DNA from 2 places in the Plantactinospora sp. GCM10030261 genome. Region 1 is predicted to be linked to the other one. Evidence: riboswitches for the same ligand, from Rfam matches in the RefSeq annotation. Region 1 holds a riboswitch; the other holds the start of a gene.
The links. Region 1 has a riboswitch for thiamine pyrophosphate ahead of ACFQUZ_RS03110 (ECF transporter S component). Riboswitches for the same ligand answer to the same signal wherever they lie in the genome.
Positions count from the first base shown of each region.

Region 2: another riboswitch for thiamine pyrophosphate. It lies ahead of ACFQUZ_RS01100 (thiamine phosphate synthase); the one in region 1 lies ahead of ACFQUZ_RS03110 (ECF transporter S component).

Region 1 is NZ_JBHTDD010000001.1:618,022-622,204, reverse strand. It holds gene ACFQUZ_RS03120 (energy-coupling factor transporter transmembrane component T family protein) at 1-10, opposite strand, end outside; gene ACFQUZ_RS03115 (ABC transporter ATP-binding protein) at 13-1,569, opposite strand; gene ACFQUZ_RS03110 (ECF transporter S component) at 1,604-2,176, opposite strand; TPP riboswitch at 2,251-2,357, opposite strand; gene ACFQUZ_RS03105 (alpha/beta fold hydrolase) at 2,500-3,324, shown strand; gene ACFQUZ_RS03100 (aminoglycoside N(3)-acetyltransferase) at 3,321-4,124, shown strand; gene ACFQUZ_RS03095 (sugar isomerase domain-containing protein) at 4,176-4,183, shown strand, end outside.
Region 2 is NZ_JBHTDD010000001.1:238,639-242,821, reverse strand. It holds gene ACFQUZ_RS01110 (nucleotidyltransferase domain-containing protein) at 1-772, shown strand, start outside; gene ACFQUZ_RS01105 (aldo/keto reductase) at 858-1,802, shown strand; TPP riboswitch at 1,932-2,040, shown strand; gene ACFQUZ_RS01100 (thiamine phosphate synthase) at 2,035-2,661, shown strand; gene thiO (glycine oxidase ThiO) at 2,655-3,956, shown strand; gene thiS (sulfur carrier protein ThiS) at 3,947-4,147, shown strand; gene ACFQUZ_RS01085 (thiazole synthase) at 4,153-4,183, shown strand, end outside.

The DNA.
Region 1 (4,183 bases):
TCGTCGGCATCGTCATCGGCGGGCCTCCACGGCGCGGCTCGCACCGCCGCCGTTGACCGCACCGTCGCCCCGGTCCGGCCCGCCACCGTCGCCCCGGCATGGTCCGCCGCCGTCGCCTGGGCCCGGCCCATCGCCAGGGCCGGCCGGGGGCGTTTCCGATCCGCCGAGGTCGAACCTCCGGTCGGCCAGCGCGGTGACGAAGTCGACGTCGTGGGTCACGGTGACGATGCCGTGGCCGGCGTCGCGCAGGCCGGCGAACAGGTCGACCAACTCGGCCCAGGTCCGCCGGTCCTGGCCGAACGTGGGTTCGTCGCAGATCAGCAGCCGGGGCGCGGTGGCCAGGGCCGTCGCCACACTCAGCCGCCGCGCCTCGCCGCCCGACAGGGTGTACGGGTTGGCGCCGGCCAACCGGTCCAGCCGCAGCCGGGTGAGCAGGTCATCCACCGTGGCGCGGACCGCGGCCTCGGGCTGCCCGGCCCGACGCGGCCCGAGGGCCAGCTCGTCGTCGACCCGGCCGGTGACGAACTGGTGCTCGGGATCCTGGAAGACGGAGCCGATCCGCCGGGTGAGCGCCGGGGCTCGCCACCGGTGCGGTGCGGTTTGTGAGTCCCGACCGGCCAGCTCCGCGCTGGCGGTCACCCGACCGGTGCCCGGGGCGAGGAGGCCGCCGAGCAGCAGCGCCAGCGTGGACTTGCCGGAGCCGTTCGGTCCCGCGACGGCGAGCGCCTCGCCCGCGCGTACCGTCAGATCTGTCGGCGTCAGCCGGGGCGAGAGGCCAAGCCGGTCGGCGGTGAGCAACACCTCGCCGGTGCCCGCGCGAGCCCGGCGGACCGGCAGCGGGCGGCCCGGCACCCAGACCCCGTCGGCCGCGAGTTCGTCGCCGTACCGGTCGAAGACCTTCGCCGGCGGCCCGTCGGCCCGGATGCCGCCCCCGGCGGCCAGCACGACCACCCGGTCCACGAGTGGCAGCGCCTCGGCGACCCGGTGTTCCACGAGGATCAGCGTGGTCGTCGGGTCGAGCGCCGCCGCCACCGCGTCCCGGACCAACGCTCCGCCGGCCGGGTCGAGGTTGGCGGTCGGCTCGTCGAGCAGTAGCAGTCCCGGTCGCATGGCCAACGCACCGGCCAGGGCGAGTCGCTGCTGTTCCCCGCCGGAGAGCGCCGACGTGGGTCGCCATCGGTCATACCGGAAGCCGACCCGGCGCAGCGTCCGGTCCACGCGGGGCCAGATCTCGCCGGCCGGTACGCCCCGGTTCTCCAGCCCGAACGCCACATCGTCGCCGGCCCGGGCCATCACCAGTTGGGTTTCCGGGTCCTGGAACACGATGCCGACCCGGTCCCGCCGGGTGTTCGCCCGGCGGCCGTCGATCAGGACCTCGCCCTCGTGCTCGCCCGAGTCGTCGGCGAGCAGGCCGGCCAGCGCGGCGAGCAGGGTGCTCTTGCCGGCGCCGGACGGGCCGAGCAGCAGCACCCGCTCGCCGGCCTCGACGCGCAGGTCGACGTCGCGGATCGCCCAGGCCCTCCGGCCGGCGTGCCGCCAGCCGAAGCCGCGCAGTTCGACCAGGCTCATCGAGTCGGGTGGGTTCGTCGGGTCGGCGGGCTGGTCAGACCGCGGCCCGCTCCCGGCCGGCCGGGAAGCGGTCCAGCGCCCCGGTGTTGGCCAGCGCCCGGGTCAGGGCGTACCCGCCGAACCCGGCGATGACCACGGAGCTGGCCACGGTGATCGCGATGAACGGCAGCCGGATGGCGAGCCAGGAGAACTCCTTGTACCAGACGATGGCGTCGTATACGCCGGCCGCCAGCCCGGCCATCGCGGCGGCGAGTAGCCCCACCGGCAGCCGGTACACCCGGTAGCCGAAGATCGCGAAAACGAGTTCGGCGGCGGCCGCCTCCAGCGGTCCCTGGAGCACCAGGGTCCAGCCCCAGGACGAGCCGAGCGCGACCGACACCAGGGCGGCGACGGTGAGGGTGAAGAACGCCGCGCCCGGCTTGCGGATGACCAGGGCGCCGACCACCGCCGGAACCAGCCACATTCCGTAGAGGACCGCCCGGAAGGGCAGCGGGATGGCGTCCGCCGGTCCGTTCCAGAGCAGGCCCCAGGCCCAGAAGACGACGCCGAAACCGACGCCGAGCACGGCCGCGACGACGATGTCGACGGTACGCCACCTGTTGTTCATGATCTTGCCTCCCAGTTCATCGACGAACCAGGAGAAGACGCACGCCGCGTCCGGTTGGCCCGGATCACGGCGCGGCTGGAGATCGACCGAACTCCCTGCGCTGGCATTACCCAGATCAGGTTCGAGGGTCTGCGGACTCCCGCCCGCACTCTCAGCGCTGCGCGCTCCCCTGTCGGATATGAAGTTTTCTCCGCCGACGCTAGCACCGTCGCCGATAGCCTGGCCAGCGGTGTGCTCCCGGACACCACGTGGTCCGGCGCCGGAGCACCGCGCCGAGCGGCGCTCGGTAGGCTGCCGCGATGCGGCCCGATTCCCCACCCGACATCCGGCTCGACGTGCGCGGGCTCACCTTCGACGTGTACGCGGGCGGCCCGGCCGATGGCGAACCGGTGCTCCTGCTGCACGGGTTCCCGCAGCACAGCGGCGAATGGTCGGCGGTGCTGCCGGCGTTGCACGCGGCCGGGCTGCGCAGTTACGCGCTGGACCAGCGGGGCTACTCGCCCGGCGCCCGGCCCCTCGCCGTCGAGGACTATCGGATGGCCGAGTGCGTGGCGGACGCGGCCGCGGTGCTCGACGCCCTCGGTGTGCCGGCGGCGCACGTCGTGGGGCACGACTGGGGGGCCATGGTGGCCTGGCAGCTCGCCGCACGGCAGCCGGACCGCGTGCGTACGCTCACCGCCGTCTCGGTCCCGCATCCGGCCGCCTTCGCGCACGCGATCAACACCGACCCGGGGCAGAAGGCGCGCTCCGCGTACATCTCGCTGTTCCGCAGGCCCGGCAAGGCCGAGTCGGTGTTGCTGGCGCTGAACGCGGCGGCACTGCGCCGGATGCTCGCCGGGGTCGGCCGGGACCGGGTGGACGACTACGCGGAACCGATGCGCGACCGCGAAACGCTTACCGCCGCGCTCAACTGGTACCGGGCGATGTCGCGCCGGGACCTCGCCGGATGCGGTCCGGTGGGGGTGCCGACCAGCTACGTGTGGAGCGACGGAGACGTGGCGATCGGCCGCACCGCCGCCACGGCGTGCGCCGCCCAGGTCGCCGGGGACTACCGGTTCGTGGCCTTGCGCGGCGTCTCGCACTGGATCCCGGACGAGGCACCGGCGGCGCTCGCCGAGGTCATCCTCGACCGGGTCGGTGGCCGGTGACGGGCGACCGGCCGGCACCCGTCGGCATGCCGCACACCCGCTCGTCACTCGCCGTCGACCTTCGCGACCTGGGCGTACGACCAGGTGGGACGCTGCTCGTGCACGCTACCCTGCGGTCGGTGGGGCGGGTGCTCGGTGACAGCCGAGCGGTGGTCGAGGCGCTGCTGGACGTGCTGGGGCCGGACGGCACCCTGGTGGTGCCGACGCACACCCCGCACAACACCGATCCGGCGTCGTGGATCAACCCGCCGGTCTTCGAGCGACACTGGCCGGCCATCCGCGAGCAGATGCCGCCCTTCGACCCGGTGATCAGCCCGAGCCGGTGGATGGGTGCCCTGGCCGAGCAGGTCCGGACCTGGCCAGGAGCGATGCGCAGCAACCACCCACAGGTGTCGTTCGCCGCCCTCGGCCCGGCCGCCGAGGCGATCGTGGGTGGTCACGCCCGCACCGCCATGCTCGGCGAGACGTCACCGCTGGCCCGGCTCTACGAGCGGGACGCGGACGTGCTCCTGCTCGGCGCCGGTCACGGCTCGAACACCTCGTTGCACCTCGCCGAATACCGGCAGCCGGCGCCGCCGACCGAGCGGGTCGGGTCGGCGGTCCGCGCTGCCGGTGGTGGCCAGGAGTTCGTGTGGTGGACCGACGTGGTGCTGGACGAGAGCGACTTCGAGCGGCTCGGGGCGGAGTTCGACGGCACCGGCGCCGTCCGGACGGGACGGGTCGGTAACGCGGCGTGCCGGCTGATGCGTCAGCGGGCGGCGGTCGACTTCGCGGTCGACTGGATCACCCGTAACCGGTGACCTGGGATGGTGTCACAGATTGTTGGAGTACCGGAGTAAGGGGAGGGACCGATGACCCT
Region 2 (4,183 bases), 380 kb from region 1:
GCTGACCGCAGTGGACGGGGTGGTGGCCGTGGCGCTGGGCGGCAGCCGGGCCCGCGGCCGGCACCGACCGGACTCGGACTGGGATCTCGGGCTCTACTACCGGGGGACGTTGGACGTGGCGGGGCTCCAGGCGGTCGCCGACCAGGTCGCCGATGGGCCGGTCGAGCTGACGTCCCCCGGCGACTGGGGTCCGTGGGTGGACGGCGGTGGGTGGCTGCGGATCGGCGGCACCGCCGTGGACTGGATCTATCGGGACCTGGACCGGGTGCACCGGATCTGGGCGGACTGCCGGGCCGGCCGGTACGAGATCGGCCGGCAGATCGGTCATCCGCTCGGGTTCTACTCCTGCGCGTACCCCGGTGAGGTGGCGCTGTGCCGGGTGCTGGCCGACCCGACCGGGGAGCTGACCGCGCTGCGCGCGGCTACCGGTGACTACCCGCCGGCCCTCGCGGCGGCCCTGGACAACGGCTGGGAGGCCGACTTCATGCTGGGCGGCGCGGCGAAGGGGGCGGCGGCCGGTGACGCCGCGTACGTCGCCGGCTGCCTGTTCCGGGTGGTTGGCATCCTGGCGCACGCGCTGCACGCCCGGGCCGGCACATGGTTGATCAACGAGAAGGGGATGGTCGAGGCGACCGCCGCGCTGCCCGAGGCACCGGCGGACTTCGCCGACCGGGCGCACCTGCTGCTCGGCGGGATCGGGCGGACACCGGTGGAGCTGGCCGGCACCCTGGCCACGGCCCGCCGACTGGTCCGCGACGCATTCCCGGTTTAGCGCCTGTCTCCTGGATCTCGGTGGCGCGAGCTGGTGCGGCGGATGTCCTCCGTACGGCCGGCATAGGGTTGATCTCGTGACTGAGATGACCTATCGCCGGTTGGGCGACTCCGGCCTCGTGGTGTCCGTGGTGGGGATCGGCTGCAACAACTTCGGCCGCAAGCTCGACGCCGCCGGCACCCGTGCGGTGGTCGACGCCGCCCTGGACGCCGGGATCAACTTCTTCGACACCGCCGACATCTACGGCGAACCGCACGGCGGCTCCGAGGAGCTGCTCGGTGCGGCGCTGCGCGGGCGGCGGGACGACGTGGTGGTGGCCACCAAGTTCGGCATGGACATGTCCGGCATGAACGGGCCGGACCACGGGGCCCGGGGCGCCCGGCGCTACGTCGTCCGGGCGGTGGAGGCGTCGCTGCGGCGGCTGGGCATGGACCACGTCGACCTCTACCAGATGCACGAGCCGGATCCCGGGACACCGATCGAGGAGACCCTCGCGGCGCTGGACGACCTGGTGCGCGCGGGCAAGGTGCGGTATCTGGGCAACTCGAACTTCACCGGCTGGCAGATCGCCGACGCGGACTGGACCGCCCGGACCGCGGGATACACCCCGTTCATCAGCGCCCAGAACCACTACAGCCTGCTCCAGCGGGACGTGGAGACCGAGGTGATCCCGGCGTGTGAGCGGTTCGGGCTCGGCATGCTGCCGTTCTTTCCGCTGGCCAACGGCCTGCTCACGGGCAAGTACCGGCGCGGCGAGGAGCCGCCCGCCGGTAGCCGGCTGGCCGGTGGGGGTCGGTACGCGCAGCGCTTCGCCGCCGCGCCGTGGGACACCATCGAGGCCATCGAGAAGTACGCCGATGAGCGTGAGCTGTCGATGCTCCAGGTGGCCATCGGTGGGCTGGCCGGACAGCCGGCGGTGACCTCGGTGATCGCCGGAGCGACAAGCCCCGAGCAGGTCCGGGAGAATGCGGCGGCGGGCGCCTGGCAGCCCAACGACGACGACCTGGCCGCCCTGCGCGAGATCCTCTGACGCGCTACGCGGACTCCGCTGGCCTGCCGCGTCCGCTCCTCTGACGCGGTGAGTGGGGCCTGTTGACGCGTTGCGCGACCGACGGCGGGCCCTTGGCAGATCGGCACGTCCTGCCGTACGGTCAGCAACGAATGACCCCACGGGAGCCCGGTGCACCGGGCTGAGAGGGGGGCTGAAGCCCCCGACCGTCGAACCTGATCCGGGTAATGCCGGCGCAGGGAGGAGCGTTGTCATGCCGTCCCTGGGACGTTTGCACCTCATCACCGACACCCGGCCGGGCCGCGACGCGCTCGCCGTGGCCCGGGCCGCCCTCGCGAAGGCCGGCCCCCGGCTGGTGCTCCAGGTCCGGGTGGAGGACTCGGCGACGGACCGGGACGCCTACGAACTGGCCGGCCGGATGGTCGCGGAGTGCGCCGCGGTGGGGGCCACCTGCCTGGTGAACGACCGGCTGCACGTGGCCCTCGCCGCCGGCGCTGCCGGTGGACACGTCGGCGCCCTGGATCTGCCGGTCGCCGCGGCCCGGCGGGTGCTCGGGCCGGACGCGGTGCTCGGGGCGACCGCTCGGGAGGCGGTCGCGGCGCGGGCGGCGGTGACCGCCGGTGCGAGCTACCTCGGCGTCGGTCCCTGCCACGCCACGTCCACCAAGGTCGGTCTGCCGGCGCCGATCGGGCCGGCCGGTGTGCGGGCCGTGGCGGCCGCGGTGGACGTACCGGTGATAGCCATCGGCGGGGTGACCGCCGCGCGGGTGCCGGAGCTGGTGGCGGCCGGTGCGTACGGTGTCGCGGTGGTAGCGGCGGTGAGTGCCGCGGCCGATCCGGGACGGGCCACGGACGAGCTGTTGCGGGCGCTGCCATGCTGACGGCGGGCCGGTCCGGAAGCGGCGAAGGAAAGCCCGTCCTCGCGGTGGTGGGGGGCGGGCCGGTCGGGTTGGCGATCGCCTGGCGGTGCGCCCAGCGCGGCATGCGGGTCACCGTGTATGACCCGGCTCCCGGTTCCGGGGCGTCTGCCGTCGCCGCCGGGATGCTCTCCCCGGTGGCGGAGGCGACGTTCGGCGAACGCGACTTGACGGCGCTGATGGTGAACGCCGCGGCCCGGTGGCCGGCATTCGCGGCCGAGGTCGAGGTGGCCGGGGGGCGGGACGTCGGCTACCGCACCGACGGCACCCTGATCGTGGCGCTCACCGCGGACGACGTCGCCGAGGCGCGGCGACTCTGGACGTACCAGCAGAGCCTGGACCTGCCGCTCACCCCGCTGCTGCCGACCGAGTTGCGGGTCCGCGAACCGCAGCTCAGCACGCGGGTACGTGGCGGCGCGTACGCCCCGGCCGACCATCAGGTCGACCCGCGCCGGCTGGTGCCGGCGCTCGTGGCGGCGGCCCGGGCGGCCGGTGTGCGGGTCGAGCGGCGGCAGGTCGACCGTCTGTCTGATGTGGACGCGGATGTCGTGGTTGTGGCGGCCGGCACCGGTAGCGCGACGCTCGCCGGACTGCCCGTCCGCCCGGTCAAGGGCCAGGTGCTCCGGCTCCGCGCGCCGGGCGGCGGACCGCCGGTGGTGCGGCACGTGATCCGGGGGTACGCGGACGGCCGCTCGGTCTATCTCGTGCCGCGAGTCGACGGCGAGGTGGTCGTCGGCGCGACCGTCGAGGAGCGGGGTGACCTGACAGTCACCGCCGGTGCCGTGCTCGATCTACTCCGCGCCGCCGCCGAACTGGTGCCCGAACTGGCCGAGTACGAGCTGGCGGAGGCGCGTGCCGCCACCCGGCCCGGCACGCCGGACAACCTGCCGTACCTGGGTCCGCTGCCGGGCCGGCCCGGCGTCCTCGTGGCAACCGGCCACTACCGGCACGGGATCCTGCTCGCCCCGATCACGGCCGACCTGGTCGCCGACGCGCTCACCGGTGGGGAGCCGACCGGCGGCGCGTTGGCTGGCGACGACTGGCCGGCGGAGCTGGCGCCGCTGCGTCCGGACCGGGCGGCTAGGCAGGCGCCGGTCCGCCGGACAACCGGGCAGGCGCCGGCTGACCTGCCGACCGGGCAGGCGCCGGCTGACCTGCCGACCGGGCAGGCGCCGGCTGACCTGCCGACGGGGCAGGCGCCGGCTGACCGGCTGAGCGGGCCGGGCGACCCGGTCGAGGAGGGAAACCGATGGAACTGACCGTGAACGGGACGACCCGGCGGCTGCCGTCCGGGACGACGCTGACCGGGCTCGTCGACACGCTGACCACGGTGCACCGTGGCCTGGCGGTGGCGGTCAACGGCGAGGTGGTCCGCCGGGCGGACTGGCCGACCACGCCGCTGCGGTCGGGGGACCGGGTCGAGGTGCTGACCGCGGCGCAGGGCGGGTGACCGCGATGAGCGCAGACCCCGACGGCCTGACCATCG